2 regions of the Paenibacillus sp. Z3-2 genome follow, and region 1 is predicted to be linked to the other one. Evidence: riboswitches for the same ligand, from Rfam matches in the RefSeq annotation. Region 1 holds a riboswitch; the other holds the start of a gene.
The links. Region 1 has a riboswitch for cyclic di-AMP ahead of M1D71_RS16585 (3D domain-containing protein). Riboswitches for the same ligand answer to the same signal wherever they lie in the genome.

Region 1 (8,332 bases):
GTGTAGTGTGTGCACCTCGTCTACAACACGAATATAAGGATGGATTGCAGGACATTTCAGGGAAACGTTACCGATGTCCATGGAGCCATGATCGTTGCCACTGACAATCTCTTCTTGCGGGATGCCGAGTTCCATCAGATTTTGACTAAACGCAGCTGAGAATGCTTCATTGGTGACCATCTCATCATAGGACGTCTCATAGTTGGACGTTACCAGCTTGCAGCCTGTCTGGAGAGCAGAGCCTTCAGCGATCTGAATCACACGTTCCGTGAGGATATTCAGCTCTTTTCTGGTTGCGGCACGTACATAAAATTGCGCGGAAGCATAGTCAGGAATGATGTTTGCCGCTTGACCCCCGTTGTTGATCACACCATGGATACGAACGGTGCTTTTCACTTGTTGCCGGAATGCATTGATTCCATTGAACGTTTGAATGACGGCATCCAGTGCATTAATGCCTTCATGCGGACTTGCAGCAGCATGTGAGGATTTGCCATGGAATTCAAATTGGACAGCATCAATAGCCAGCGAGCTGCCTGACTTTTCATAGGCATAATATGGATGCGCCATCAGAGCGACATCGCAGTCATCGAACAAGCCTGCTTCAGCCATAGGAACTTTGGCACCACGGGTCTCCTCAGCGGGTGTACCAAACACTTTAATGGTTCCGCCTACTTCATCCAGAATGGATTTTAGCCCAACAGCAGCCCCAAGACTCATCATACAGATCAGATGGTGACCACAAGCATGACCGATCTCCGGCAACGCGTCATACTCACACAGTAATGCGATGGTAGGACCGGGTTTGGCGGCTGAATAGGTTCCAATAAAGGCTGTGTCCAGTCCAAGGATTGGAGCCTCTACAGTGAAGCCGTGATAGACCAGTTCTTCTTTTAGACGGGCAGAAGCAAGATACTCTTCATTCCCCAGTTCGGGATTGGCACCGATATATGATGAAATGGCTTTAAAACGGGAAGCATATTGATCAATAACCGTCAGGATCTGTGATTTGTTAGATGTCATTAGTAAACTCCTTATGCAAAAATGAAAATAATTCATTGATTATATCATGTTTGCTTCATTTTTTCAGAAACAAGTCAAGATTTGTAATGTCAAAATACATTGCATAATCATGCATTGTACTTTATAATGACTCAGTCATCAACATGAGAAGCATACAAAGTATTGTAAGGGGAGAGAACAAGGTTGAAATTGATAAGTCGTTACACTATGATGCTGTTGACCTTTGTCGTTCTGCTGACGACTGCCGTTCCTGTGGCACTTGCAAGTGGGACTACAGACAATTCAAGCAGTAAAAAGCTGGTGCTCGGTACAAGTGCCGATTTTGCACCCTATGAATTCCATAAAGTGATCGATGGCAAAGATCAAATCGTTGGTTTTGATATTGCCATTGCCAAAGAAATTGCCAAAGACCTTGGCGCTGAGCTTGTCATTGAAGATATGGGCTTCGACGGACTCCTGCCTGCATTGCAGAGCGGTCGTGTGGATCTGGTCATCTCGGGAATGACACCAACCGATGAACGGAAGCAAAGTATTGATTTTTCCGACACCTATTACAAGTCCAAACAAGTAATCATGGTTCGCAGTGCGGATAAAGACAAATATCCGACGATGGCAGAACTGGAGAATGAAAAAATAGGGGTGCAGAAGGGTTCCATTCAAGAGACGATTGGACAGAATATCCCAGGAGCGAAGCTTACTGCGCTCGATAAAATTTCTGATATTGTGTTGCAGTTGCAAACGAATCGTATAAATGCAGCAATCGTTGAAGATACCGTTGCTGCGGGATATCTGGATGATGTGATTGCACTTGCTCCTGCTGTTCCTGATGAAGAACAGGTAGAAGCAGCAATTGGAATCCGTAAAGGGAATACAGAGTTGCTAAGTGCGGTCAATGGAACGCTCGAGCGATTGAAAAGTGAAAATAAGATCGAACAAATGGTCACAGACGCCAGTCTCCTGATGGCTGATAAAGTGAACAAATCACAAAATATATTTGAAGTGTTCTGGCAATACAAGAGCTTCTATGCAACAGGTGTAGGATACACGCTCCTGTTATCTGCACTTGGTGTAATATTTGGGGTGATCATCGGACTGATCATCTGTTTGTTCCGTCTACATGATGTAGCCATTCTACGTTGGATTGGAACAGCGTATGTCGAAGTTATTCGGGGTACTCCGATGCTAGTGCAATTGATGATTATCTACTATGGATTGGCCCTGACATTTGGTATTAATTTTAGTCCCCTTCAAGCGGGGATTATCACACTTTCCATCAATAGTGGTGCCTATCTTGCGGAAATTTTCCGTGCAGGTATTCAAGGGGTGGATCGTGGCCAGTTGGAAGCAGCTCGCTCCCTCGGAATGGGCAGAGGTGCAGCCATGCGTTACATCATATTGCCACAGGCTTTCAAGGCCGTATTGCCGGCAATTGGTAATGAATTCATAACGATCATCAAGGAATCCTCCATTATCTCTGTTATCGGTATGGTGGACATTATGTATCAGGCAAGTGTGGTCAAAAACATTACGTATCAAGGATTGAGTCCGTTTCTCATTGCGGCAGCCATTTACTTTGTATTGACGTTCATTTTGTCCAAGCTGCTGGGACGACTGGAAAGGAAGTTGAGTGCAAGTGATAGACGTTAGACAATTACACAAATCTTATGGAAATAACGATGTGCTTAAGGGCATTAACGTGACGATTGGCAAAGGCGAGGTTGTCGTGGTTATCGGTCCTTCCGGTTCGGGTAAAAGTACATTCTTGCGTTGTCTGAACCTGCTGGAACAGCCTACCTCGGGAGAGATAGATTTTGAAGGCGTGTCAATCACCGATCCGAAGCACAACATCAATGCGACTCGTGAAAAAATGGGGATGGTGTTCCAGCATTTCAACCTGTTCCCACACAAAACGGTACAGCAAAACATTACGATTGCTCCAATTAAAGTGAAGAAGCAATCCACGCAGGAAGCGGAGAAAATTGCTGCTGATCTGCTTAACACTGTGGGCTTGTACGATAAAAAAGATACATTCCCGAATCAGCTGTCCGGTGGACAGAAGCAGCGGATCGCCATTGCAAGAGCATTGGCCATGCAGCCGCATGTAATGCTGTTTGACGAGCCAACTTCGGCTCTCGACCCCGAGATGGTCGGTGAAGTACTCGATGTCATGAAACGTCTTGCAGAAGGCGGGATGACCATGGTCATCGTGACGCATGAGATGGGTTTTGCACGTGAAGTGGGAGACCGGATCTTGTTCATGGATGGCGGGGTTATTGTGGAAGAAGGAACACCAGATGAGGTGTTCGGAGCACCCAAAAATCCACGGACACGTGATTTTCTTGCTAAGGTACTCTAAATTCACAGATCAAATAGCGTTGCTGACTTTATGTCGGTAACGCTATTTTTTATGCGTAATAAACATTAATAGAGTCGAAAAGTAACTTTTCTGTAACTTAATCTTAAGGAATCGATGCATCTGCCATTTCGTGATTATCCAGTATTCTTACAGATGATGATGCGCTGAAAATCATTTGGTAAGAATTACTACAAGTTCAGGTTACAAAATTGTGATATATTGAACTCTGCCGAAACTTCCGGACAGGGAGTGCGGGGGATGTAACGATGCAGATTGTGCAGGGGAAGATCGATAGCACACTGCTTGGGGTGAATTAGGGGTACATAATGTTTCCAGATGTAACGAAGAACCTATAGGGTGGGCTCCTCATCCGAATCCGACAACTAACTTCGCAGGCACAATGAGGGAGGAAGACCATGATTAACAAGAAACGTATAGCCAAAACAGCAGTAGCATTATTGACAACAGCAATGCTTATCCAAGCCGTTCCGGCTCACGCAGATTCAGTTCATGTGGCCAAAGAGGGAGATACCTTCTACACCTTATCGAAACAATATGGAGTAGCACTTAACACGTTGGTTAAAGCAAATAACGACATTTCACCTTACAACATTTATGGTGGTTTGAAAATTACAATCCCCGGCAAAGCAAACAAAGTTGCTGCTGCCGCTACGGAAAGCAAGGCTCAAGCGAAGACGGTTACCACAGCAAGCTTGGACGTTAACGCAGATAACAAAGTGGTTCAAGCCTGGGGCAAAACGTTTGATTACAGTAAAGCAGTCAATGTGAAAGCAACGGCATACTCTGCAGATCCGTCCGAAAATGGAGGATGGGGTGCTGTGGATTACTTCGGTAATGATCTTGAACTGGGTACGATTGCAGTTGATCCAAGTGTGATTCCACTCGGAACCAAAGTATTGGTCACAGGTCACAGCCATCCGGGATTGCCCAAACAGGCTTTTGTAGCCACAGCACGTGATGTTGGCGGTGCAATCAAGGGTCACCGGATTGATATCTTCATTCCTGGTAGCAAGCAGTCCGTAAGCAAATTTGGTTTTCAGGATATCGAGCTCTACATTCTGAAGTAGACATCAAACTACATCTAATGAATTCAAACAGGGTGTCTGTCAGTCGCTAACTTGCGATTGAACAGGCACCCTTTTAACATTCGCAATCATTTCCTTTTACGGATCATGGACACCCTAATCTTTGGCCTTAGGCAATCCCAACATTTCGTCCAATGTGACGAGTTCATATCCGCGGTTACGCAGTTCCTCAATGACTTCGGGCAAAGCCTCAATCGTGCCGTTCAGGTTAGAGCCCACACCGCCTCCTGCATGCTGCAGAACGATGGAACCAGGTTTCACGGCAGACAGGATATTTTCTTTCACCTTTTCTTTGGAGAGGCCTTTCCAGTCCAGGGAGTCAACATTCCAGTTCACAATGCTATAATGCTGTCTGGCAGCCCATTTCAGCTGTTCCTCATTAATGTCTCCGTAAGGTGGCCGTATCATTTTAGGGGTATATCCCGTGAGGTGGTGAATAATATCCCCGGTATGTAAAATTTGTTTGCGAAAGGCATTCATCGACAGCTTACTGAATTCCGGATGATTATAGCTGTGATTGCCAACGATATGTCCTTCCTTAACCATGCGTTTCACCAAATCCGGATGTTTCTCAGCACGACTACCCACGATGAAGAATGTAGCTCTGACTTTGTATTTTTTCAATACATCCAGCACTTGCGGAGTAAATCGTGGATCGGGCACATCATCAAAAGTCAGGGCAACCTGCTTGGTTGAAGGACCATTGGTTTTGAACGTATCGGCATATTTTTGACGTAATTGTCCCAATGTCAGTTGCTCTTCTTCCGCGGAATCTGAACCTGATACCGACTCACTTGGCGGGCTTGAAGCATCCCGAGATGAAACTGGAGCATGATATCCTCCGAGAAAAATAACGAGAACCATCAGCATAATGAGGCGTACGCGCATAATAACGGCCTCCTTTTCCAAAATGACGTTCTCCTTGGTATGCCCGGGGTATCCATAAGTTATGCGTAGTGTGAGAATTTTCATTGCCGATTCATCTCATGAAAGCCATAATTCCTCCATATATAACATATAGAGAAGGATAGGTGGATGACTATGAGTACATATGATTTGAAATCGATACGTTTACAGGTGATTGAAGCAGGAGAGGATAAGGTTTTTCTCGTTACCGGAGGAAAGGCGCATATTGGCGCTGTAGCCACGTTCTATGTGGATCATGAGCGGGTTAGTGGGACTACGGTACATATTCCGGGTCATAAGGAACAAGAGCTCTGTGAGCGGCTTGCCCGAAAGGCTGCCCTGCAGCTGAAAGTAACCGTTACGGTAATGATGGGTATCCATTTTGATTCCATTACACGGATGCAGATCGACGAAATCGTGCAAACTGCAGAGAGGTTGATGGAGGATCATCTGAACAAAGATAAAGAGTCTTCCTGACATAAGGGCAATCGCATGTTTTGATTTTATTTAATAAAATTGAAACGAGTTGTAGATTGTTACGTATGTATAATTATATACGATGTAATATCGACTAGGAGGAGTACCATAATGTCCATTTTCAAACGATTGCGTGATTTAACAATGTCTAACGTTAACGCCATTATTGACAAGGCAGAAGATCCAATCAAGATGACGGACCAATATATCCGTGACATGCAAGAGGATCTCGAGGATGCGGAGAAAGCAGTAGCCGCACAGATCGCCATTGAGAAGAAATTCAAGCAGTTGTTCGAAGAGCAGGAAGCTCTTGTGAAGAAACGTGAAGAACAGGCGCACACGGCGGCACGTGCTCAGAACCTGGATCTGGCTCGCCGGGCTCTGGAAGAGAAAAAGGTTGCCGAAGAGAAGATGGCTGAGTACAAAACCAGCTATGATCAGAACAAGGCTTCTGCAGATAACCTGCGTGGCAAGCTCGACGAGATGCGTAAGCAGTTGACTCAAATGAAGAACAAACGCGAAACATTGGTAGCCCGCTACAATGCAGCAAAAGCCCAAACGGAAATCAATAAAGCGTTGAATGGATTTGGCTCGGATACGGCAAGTGCCGGCCTGAAGCGTATGGAAGAGAAAATGATGCAAATGGAAGCTCAAGCTGAAGCAAGCAACGAGATGTCATCCAAAGGCAAGTCGCTTGATGAAGAGTTCGAGAAGTTGGGTAAAGACCAGGCTGTTGAAGACGAACTGGCAGCATTGATGAAACAGTACGATAATAAGAACTAACACCTTGGTTGTCAGCAGGGTTAACCAGCGGAGGAGAAGAGCGTTTCTCCTTCGCTTTTAAATGCGGTTCATGTTGATATGTGGGGGCTGTGTAAATGGATTTGAACATTTTGGCGATGCTTGTCTGGACCGGTTCTGGTTCGATTTTGCTGTTTGTTTTGATGTATGTTGATTCACTGTTCACGAAATATAAGGATTTTGCTGAAGTTAAGGCTGGCAATATGGCAGTTACTACACGTATGGTGATGAAATTATTTGCGCAAGGGTATGTACTCGCTACGTCCATTTCTACGGCTGGTCATCTAGGAGAAGCACTGTTGGTCTCCGTTGTATCCTTTATCATTTTGTTGATTCTGGAGAGTGTCGTACACTTTATGATTCGCAAATGGGCCACTTTGGATCTGGATACCGGAATTCAGCAAGGAAAGACAGGATACGGGTTGTTCTCTGGCGCTTTACATATCGTAGGCGCACTGATTATTGCAGCTTGTTTATAAGATAAGGAACAGGAGTAATTCTCATGAGTGTATGGAAACGTATTAAAGGAATACTAACGAAACCTGAACCGCCGCAGGCAGAGAAAACCATGCTACAGCTTGCACCTGGTGATATCTGTGAGGTTTCTCTGGTCACTTATGAAGTCGTTGGTCGGGTACAAAATCGGGCTCGAAATGCAGTTGTGCTTACGCTGCAGGATGGTACCGCCTTTCGATATTTGCATATTGAAGAGCGGGAGATCACGCGATATGCCTTATATACACCTATTGATGGCAGGCTTGATGCGCCTGATGAGGTGCCTACATTACTCGATCTGGATGGCCGTGCATATCATCTGGAGGAAGAATATGGGGGCATGGTATCCACGGCAGGCAGAACTCCCTATGGCCAGGCTGGAGAACAATTGGTATGGCAGTATCAGTCTGATGATAATATGCTTCTTCGTGTGGAGTGGCAAGACAGAAGATTTACACTGTATGAGGGTGAGTCCATTCTTCCTGCGGATATCAAAGTGATTCGTTCGAGCTAGGAGAGGTTCCAATGAAAAAACGCTTGGCACATGGATTAAAATTAATGCTGGTCCTCAGCCTTGTGATGTCTCTGTTGTCCGCGTGCGGAGCGCCTTCTGTTCAGGACACATATCCGCTTGAATCGGTTAGTGGCAGTGGTAACTCAACGTCCTATGTGTACCGGGCTTCGGACCGTACGGTTCCGGAAGTGGCTCAGGAATTGTCTGAGCAAAGGCAACCGGATCAGATCTCGGCAGAGAACACGGAGCGTATGTTCCTGGTGTATCAGGACGATTATTATCACCTGCAACAAGATCCGAACAAGCCGGAGGATACCTTGGTTGAGGTGGACTCAAAGGAATATGTTCGACAGAACTACGATTCATCTTTTTTACAAGGTTACCTGACCGCCACATTAATTGGTAATCTATTCGATTCATTTGGCGGGCGGGGGTATGGCAAATATCGGGGTTATACCAATAAAGATACGTATAAACCGAGTGCAGGATCTTACCGCACACCAACGAGTAATGACAAAAAGGTTGCTCCACCCATTACTGTGGATCGGAAAGGTACGATTACAAGGCGCGGAAGTGATAAAGATTCTAGCGTGGGATCTGGCGGCGGATTATTCAACCGGAACAAAGATCAGAGCAAGGGAACCATTGATCGCA
Region 2 (8,332 bases), 3.0 Mb from region 1:
CGGGAGCTGGTTAAGGATCTGGCAAGTATTTTCCGGACACGAATCGAGCTGAGACAGATTGGTGTACGTGATGAAGCGAAGATGCTTGGCGGAATCGGACCTTGCGGCCGTGTGTTGTGTTGTTCTTCCTGGCTGGGAGACTTTGAGCCGGTATCAATCAAGATGGCTAAAGATCAGAGCCTGTCACTGAATCCGACGAAAATTTCAGGGTTGTGCGGAAGACTCATGTGCTGTCTGAAATTTGAGCATGATAACTATGAAAGTGTGAGAGAAGAACTGCCGGCTGTAGGCAAACTGGTCGTCACCTCATTGGGTGAAGGAAAAGTTGTCGGAATTAATGCCGGTAGCCGCACAGTCCATGTTCAACTGTTCGACATCAGTAAAGTCAAAGAACTTCCGCTGGATGACGTCGTTATCAAGTAAACCATAAAGGTTGCTTCGGGGTGGAAACTTGGAAAAGAAAAATCTGTTTACGCACATTCATGAAATGGAAACCCAACTGGGTCAGTTGCACGGTGATTTAGGAGAGTTAAAAATGATTGTGAAGGAGCTGCTTGAGGATAATCAGCGGCTTACCATCGAGAATGAGCAGTTACGCAAACTGCTCAAACGTGAGGCTCCGGCAGATCTGCCAATCTCCGCAGCACTCGCTCCTGTAGCAAGACCCGCAGGTCCGGCTACAGGTGAAGATGTCGTGGGTGAAGGGTATGATAATCTGGCTCGGTTGTATCACGAGGGCTTCCATATCTGCAACGTCTATTATGGACATCTGCGGACGGAAGGCGATTGTCTATTCTGCCTGTCTTTTTTGAATAAATGAAGTGACCGTAGGGATCCCCTACGGTTTTTTTTCAAGGTTACAAACCTAAAGATACAAACATGAGATATAGAGTACCGGAGGATGAGCGTAACATATGGAAGCAAAAGAAGTAGTGTTACATGAGTCAGAGCGGATTGATGATCTGCTCTCTCATGATCTGAGAATCATTCAAAGTGATGAAGTATTCAGTTTTTCAATGGATGCGGTATTGTTGGCTAGGTTTGCTTCCGTCCCCAAACGGGGGCGTGTACTTGATTTGTGTACAGGCAATGGAGTAGTTCCTATTCTGCTTACAACGCGCACGGAGGCTAACCTGGAAGGGATTGAGATTCAGCCACGTTTGGCTGATATGGCTCGTCGCAGTGTGCAATTAAATGCACTGGACGAATCGATTATGATTCGTGAAGGTGATTTGCGAGAACTGGTGAAAGAAACGGGCCACGCTGTCTATGATGCAATAACAGTTAATCCCCCATACATGCCTCTGAATGGCAGTGATCTCAAGATGAACACACATCAGGCTATGGCACGTCATGAGATCGGATGTACCCTGGAAGAAGTGATCCAGGCTTGCAGTCGACTTGTACGTAATGGTGGCAAAGTATCAATGGTTCATCGTCCACAGCGGCTTGCAGAGATTATCTCGCTCATGCGTGAGTATAAGCTGGAGCCAAAACGAATTAGGATGGTACATCCCCGTGCTCATCTGGAAGCCAATATGGTGTTAATTGAAGGAATGAAAGATGGTAAACCCGAAGTGAGGATGCTTCCTCCACTCATTGTCTACAATGAAGAGGGGAAATACTGCGAAGAGATAATGGATATCTATTATGGTCAGCAGCATGCTGAGCGTACAACGAAAGGAGGAATTTAGATGACTTTGCATATTCAGAAAAGCTATGCGGAGCAGCCTGAAGGCTCAGGCAAGCTATATCTGGTGGGAACACCCATTGGTAATCTGGAGGATATGACATTCCGGGCGATCAAGACGTTGCAGAGCTGCGACATCATTGCGGCAGAAGATACACGTCAGACTCGAAAGTTGCTTACCCATTTTGAAATTACACCGTCCATGTTGTTTAGTTATCATGAACATAATAAGGGAGCAAGCGGCCCTGAACTGATACGCTATATAATAGAAGGTAAAAATCTGGCACTCGTCAGCGATGCTGGTCTGCCGGCCATCTCGGACCCGGGTTCCGACCTTGTACAGCTTGCGCTTGAAGCTGGAATTACGGTCATTCCTATCCCTGGACCCAATGCTGCTTTGTCTGCTCTGATCGTGTCCGGATTACCGACGGAGCGTTTTACATTCGGCGGCTTTTTGCCTCGGGAGAAAAAGGACATGCGAAAAGTGCTGGAGGCTTTTGACGAATCCAATGGGACTTTGTTATTTTATGAATCACCTCACCGCATTCGAAAAACATTAGTCCATCTTGAAGAAATTCTGGGTGATCGCTCGATCGTCCTGGCACGTGAGCTTACCAAGCGTCATGAGGAATTCGCAAGGGGTAGTGTGAAGGAATGCATCGACTGGCTTGAAGAGCATCCGCCTCTTGGAGAGTACTGTTTGCTGGTGGAAGGCATCAAGGAAGAGGAGCGTAAGGCTGAGCGCGAAGCTTGGTGGCAGCTCATGTCGCTCGCCGATCATGTCAGCCATTATGAGGGTGAAGGACATAACCGCAAAGATGCGATGAAAAAAACGGCAACCGATCGTGGTCTGACGAAGCGCGATGTATATAATGCGTTAATCGAATAGTGAATCTGACCTTCAACATGAATGGAACATTAAAAAGAACAGAGTGGTTCAAATAATTGCAAACGAATTTCACCACTCTCTCCTTGGAGGAGTGTAACAGACTCATTTTGGGTAATGGAACCCATAACAGGGCAAAAAAATACCTTCCACGGTGGTATTCACACCGGGAAGGCCATTAAGGAATATTAAAAAGGTTAGAAATAACAATTTAGATAAGTCCAGTATAGCTGTATTTTTTTATTTTGCTACAGGTGCAGGGATTTCGGAAATACATTCGTTACATACGATTTTACCTTTGAAGTAAGTAACGTTCTCTGCATTACCACAGAAGATACAAGCAGGCTCGTATTTTTTCAACATGATGCGCTCGCCGTCAACGTAGATTTCCAGAGCATCTTTTTCACCAATACCGAGCGTACGGCGTAATTCAATCGGAATAACTACCCGTCCCAGTTCGTCCACTTTTCTTACAATACCTGTTGATTTCATCATTATAATCAGTGCTCCTCTCAGCTAACTATCATTGTCATTATTCGACATTATTTTATGTTTTATGATACTCATCATACCAACGATTCCCAAATCAGTCAACCTTAAAATTAGCTTAAAATTAAGGCTGTTTTTCCTAAGGTTGCTGGTGGTAAGGGATTGCAAGCTGTTTTTCGTATTTAAACATCAATGTCAGCTTTGTCGATTTGGAAAACGACAAAACTGCCTCATTCGACAAAGTTCGTCATATTGTGTCGAATGTTTGGAGAATCGTAGAGGTCTAAGCGTTAATATAAAAGAAATTAAAGGAGTGAGTCGACATGGAACAACGTCTAACAGAAGAGAAAGTGTTTAAAGACCCGGTACATAATTATATCCACGTGCAAGATCCGATTATATGGGAGTTAATCAACACCCCTGAATTTCAGCGGTTACGCCGGATTCGTCAGTTGGGGACTTCTTACCTAACCTTTCATGGAGCAGAGCACAGTCGTTTCTCACATTCACTGGGTGTGTATGAAATTACGCGCAAGATCATCTCTCAATTTGAAAGAAGTCATTATTCAGATTGGCCAAAGGACGAAAAGATTGTAGCGCTGTGCGCAGCTCTACTTCATGATCTTGGGCATGGGCCGTTCTCTCATTCCATCGAGGAAGCTTTTGACATGAATCATGAAGATTGGACTTGTCGCATCATTACAGGTGATACCGAAGTAGGGGCAATCTTAAGACGGTATGCTCCTGATTTTCCTGAGAAAGTGGCTTCTGTGATTCAAAAAACGTATGAGCAGCCCATTGTAGTCAATCTGGTGACTAGTCCTCTTGATGCGGACCGTATGGATTATTTGCTCAGGGATGCTTACTTTACGGGAGTAAATTATGGCACGATCGATCTTGATCGTATCCTTCGCATGCTGCGGCCCTATCATGGACGGATTGTAGTCAAGGAGTCAGGCATGCATGCTGTGGAGGATTACTTAATGTCTCGGTACCAGATGTATTGGCAGATTTACTTTCATCCAGTAACCCGTAGTTCCGAAATTATATTGCGGCAAATATTCAAGCGAGCGAAAAAACTCATAGAAGAAGGTTTCCAATTCCGCTTCTTGATTGATCCACTTCCTCAATTATTTGAAGGAGAACTATCGGTAGATGAATATTTGCAGTTGGACGAAGCCTTGATTCAGACGGCATTTGCGCAGTGGCGCAAGGAGGACGATGCTGTTCTGAGTGAGTTATGCGAACGTTTCATGGATCGCAAGTTATATAAGTATGTAGAGCTTGAACAGACCGACTTGACAATGATGGAAGAGATTCGGGAAGCTTTTATCCAGGCAGGTCTCAATCCCGAATATGATCTTGAAATTGATTTTCCGTCGGATAATCCGTATGATGTGTTTCGTCTGGATGAATCCACGGATAAGCAGATTCTTCTGCTCGATCGACAGGACAAGTTACATGAGTTGTCAGAAGTATCCGACATTGTCCGGTCCATTAGTGGGCTGCATCGGGGGAAACATCATTTGTATTACCCGCAAAACAAGGTGGATGCGATTATTCATGAATTACCGTCCCATATACGCCCCTATTTCTTGTAATGATGGATGAGGGTACAACTTGGTGAAAACTTTGAGTTCAAAAGACTTTCTAAAAGAGCTATTTTCCATGATACAGTAATCTGCTTTAATGGGCAGTATATGTAGATCGACATAATTTTGTAAATGCAGGCAAGTGGAATCATCTCAATCAGCCATATGTAGATCAGAATATCTGTACATCTTCTATATATTGTAGTTGCGATGCAATGAATGTAATGATGGCAATATACAGATTCACCAAAATGTTTTATCTATGAAGCAATGATATATTGAATTTTACACATTGAATTTTTAAACAAAGATAGTCGTTAGTTCGACATGAAGGGAGATACAAACATGATGCTGTTCGACACACATACACATCTGGATGCGCCACAATTCGACGAGGACCGCGAGGACATGATTCAGCGTGCTGTGGATGCCGGAGTTGGTCGCATGATCAACATTGGCTTTAACCGGGAGACGATCCCGACCACAATGAAACTTGCTGAAACATATGACTTTATATATGCAGCTGTAGGGTGGCACCCCGTAGATGCGATCACGATGCAGGAGGGAGATCTGGAATGGATTGCATCTTTATGCAAGCATGAAAAAGTGGTTGCGATCGGTGAGATTGGGTTGGATTATCACTGGGATACTTCACCGAAGGAAGTGCAGCATCGCGTATTACGACAACAAATTGCATTGGCTCGTGAAGTGAACATGCCCATTGTCATCCATAATCGAGATGCGCACGAGGATATCATAAGAATTTTGCGTGAAGAGAAAGCTGGCGAGGTTGGTGGTGTTATGCACTCATTCTCAGGCAGCTGGGAAACCGCCAAAAGTTGTCTCGATATGGGCTTCCATCTGTCCTTCGGAGGCCCGATCACATTCAAAAATGCAAAACAGCCCAAAGAGGTGCTGGCGAAGGTTCCGATGGACCGATTTTTCATTGAAACAGATGCTCCATATTTGACACCTCATCCGTATCGTGGGAAACGGAATGAGACAGCGCATGTACGTCTGGTTGCAGAGGCAGCAGCGGAAATTAAAGGCATTTCGGTAGAGGAAATTGCTGCAATAACAACCAAAAATGCCATGGAACGATTTGGGATTTGTTAAAAAATCGAGTAAATCAGGTGAAAAAGGCAGGTAAGCGGAGGTAATTTGCCCTTTGATCCAAATAGATCAAGAATATTACAATATTTTAACCAAATATTCAGAAAAACGTACTTGATCAACGCTTTACAACATGCATCAAAACAGGATATCATCTTTTCAGTGAATTGTTGTGCGGAAAACTGGACAGATGTTCGGGGGATGAACAAAGGGACACTTTCCGATGAAACAACATTACTTTCATGAATCAGTCTCGCTGAGTCTCCGTTAACGGAGAGCGGGGGAACCAATAGGGCTTAAATAGCAGTGTATTTAGCTGCTGCGCAGCATTCGCTGACCCAAAAGCAGCGAAAGGAATTGCGAAGCCATAATTGATTTCTTCTTTGGGTCTCGGGGTGAATTCAAGGGCGTCCGCCATGAGCGGGTGACCCAAGATAGGGCGGCTCTCTTTCGCCCGAACCCGACAGCTAACCTCGCAAGCGGAAAAAGAGAGGCAACCTCGTGCATGAATTTCCGATATTCAAAATCATTCGGAAGCCACGAAAGAGTTCCTCTTACACTCTTTCTTTGGCTTTTTTGTTTTTGAATAAAAGAAATGTTGTCATCATACGGTAGGTATTCAGGAGGATGACATCATGTTGCGAAGATGGGTTCATGGTGCAGAACCGGTCATATGGTCCGACCTGTGTTCTGTAGAAAAATTGGTATAGTCACGTCAAAGACATCATGCATTACTTTAGACGACGAGGCTATGAAGGAGGACGGAGAAGTGGGCACATTCCAACCAGAAGAGACCCATGAGTCACGATCATCCAGTAAGTCTTTCGCGTTGCGGTGGAAGCATGAGAACATGCGTCAAATGGCATTGATCGCGATTTTCTCAATTGCGCTTACAATCATGATCTTGTTAGTCGTTTACGGTCAGGCCGGGAAACAAATTTCACTGGTTATTGATGGCAAAGCTCAGGTGGTAGAGACTCGTACAGGAATGCTTCAGGAAATGCTGGAGGAGCAGTCAATCACAGTCAGCCCTCACGATCAGGTATCCATTCCGCTCAATGGAGCAATTACAGATGGAGACCGAATCGTTATTGAGCGGGCCGTTCCAGTCAACATTACGGCAGACGGAGACACCAAGACTCTGTATACAACCGATTCATCGGTAGAAGATGCAATTCAAAAATCAGGTATTCAAGTTGAAAATAATGATAAAGTGTATCCGGCGCTTGGAACTGCTATCAAAGCGGATATGAAGATCCGTGTAGTGCGTGTAACAAAGCGTACAGTGGATGTAGAGCAACCAATCGCTTACAAAGTAATTAAAACGGCTGACCCTAGCTTGTACAAAGGGGATAACCGTGTCGTTGTGAACGGCAAAGAAGGCACACTTGTACAGCATATCGAAAAGGTATTTCAGGATGGAGAATTGGTCTCCAAAAAAATGGTCGGCAAATCCGTCGCGAATAATCGTGTAGATAAAGTGATTGCTGTCGGCACCAAAGCGAAACCGGTCGTGAAAGAACCTGAGATTCAGACGGTATCGGCTCAAACTTCTACAACCAAAAAGGCTACAACAACGAACTCGAAGAAAACATCTGCCTCGGGCAGCAAAGTGATTACCGTATCCGGGACTTCTTTTAAATACTCCAAAGTACTTAAGAACGTATCCATGACTGCCTACTCTTCCGAAGAGCCTGGCATTGGCACCAAAACAGCTTCCGGTACTCGTGTAACGGAAGGGCGCACCATTGCGGTTGATCCCAAAGTCATTCCAATTGGCTGGTGGGTATATATCGAGGGTCTGGGCTTCCGTCGTGCGGAAGATACAGGCGGTGCCATTAAAGGGAACAAAATTGATGTATATTATGACAGTGTGAAGCATGCCCTGAATTTTGGACGTAAGAAAGGCAAGACGGTCTACGTGATCGGTCCGGTGAAGCCGGAAGCGAACTAAAATCGTTTTACTTTGAAATGGGAATGCTATAAAATAGTTGCATGAATGATTCATGCGGAATATGCGGCGGAGGGGTCTGAATTCAGTCTCCCCCGCCGTTTGGCAGAGAAGAGGATATTCCTCTTCTTTTTGCGTTAGAAAGGAAGAAATGGAACATGATAAAAGAAGTGATTGTGGTGGAAGGCCGCGATGACACGGTAGCCATTCGCCGGGCTGTGCAAGCCGATACGATAGAAACAGGTGGATCAGCCATCAACCAACGCATTCTAAAACGGATTGCGCTTGCTCAGGAGAGACGGGGAGTCATTGTACTCACAGATCCGGATCATGCCGGCGAGCGCATTCGTAAAATTATTGCGAACAAGGTCCCTGGCTGCAAGCATGCCTTCATTCCGGAAGCCGATGCGACGCGTAAAGGAGACATCGGGGTGGAAAACGCCTCACCAGAGGCGATTCGGCACGCGCTGGAACGCGTACATACTTCATACGAAGGTGCTCCAAGCCTCATCGATTGGGAGGACCTCATTGCGGCAGGACTTATCGTACACCCGCAGGCTGCCGCACGCCGTATGGAGATGGGCAATCTGCTGGGCATTGGATATTGTAAT

Region 2: linked by a shared signal. The riboswitch ahead of M1D71_RS00145 (3D domain-containing protein) and the one ahead of M1D71_RS16585 (3D domain-containing protein) in region 1 are both predicted to bind cyclic di-AMP.

Annotation. Positions count from the first base shown of each region.
Region 1 is NZ_CP096397.1:3,697,438-3,705,769, reverse strand. It holds gene M1D71_RS16600 (M20 family metallopeptidase) at 1-1,023, opposite strand, end outside; gene M1D71_RS16595 (ABC transporter substrate-binding protein/permease) at 1,234-2,670, shown strand; gene M1D71_RS16590 (amino acid ABC transporter ATP-binding protein) at 2,657-3,379, shown strand; cyclic di-AMP (ydaO/yuaA leader) riboswitch at 3,597-3,793, shown strand; gene M1D71_RS16585 (3D domain-containing protein) at 3,796-4,467, shown strand; gene M1D71_RS16580 (polysaccharide deacetylase family protein) at 4,582-5,373, opposite strand; gene lpdD (prenylated flavin chaperone LpdD) at 5,527-5,868, shown strand; gene M1D71_RS16570 (PspA/IM30 family protein) at 5,980-6,651, shown strand; gene M1D71_RS16565 (DUF350 domain-containing protein) at 6,747-7,148, shown strand; gene M1D71_RS16560 (DUF4178 domain-containing protein) at 7,172-7,678, shown strand; gene M1D71_RS16555 (DUF4247 domain-containing protein) at 7,690-8,332, shown strand, end outside.
Region 2 is NZ_CP096397.1:24,394-32,725, forward strand. It holds gene M1D71_RS00110 (PSP1 domain-containing protein) at 1-423, shown strand, start outside; gene yabA (DNA replication initiation control protein YabA) at 452-820, shown strand; gene M1D71_RS00120 (tRNA1(Val) (adenine(37)-N6)-methyltransferase) at 915-1,694, shown strand; gene rsmI (16S rRNA (cytidine(1402)-2'-O)-methyltransferase) at 1,695-2,579, shown strand; gene M1D71_RS00130 (AbrB/MazE/SpoVT family DNA-binding domain-containing protein) at 2,817-3,071, opposite strand; gene M1D71_RS00135 (HD domain-containing protein) at 3,389-4,666, shown strand; gene M1D71_RS00140 (TatD family hydrolase) at 5,003-5,773, shown strand; cyclic di-AMP (ydaO/yuaA leader) riboswitch at 6,015-6,268, shown strand; gene M1D71_RS00145 (3D domain-containing protein) at 6,540-7,724, shown strand; gene rnmV (ribonuclease M5) at 7,880-8,332, shown strand, end outside.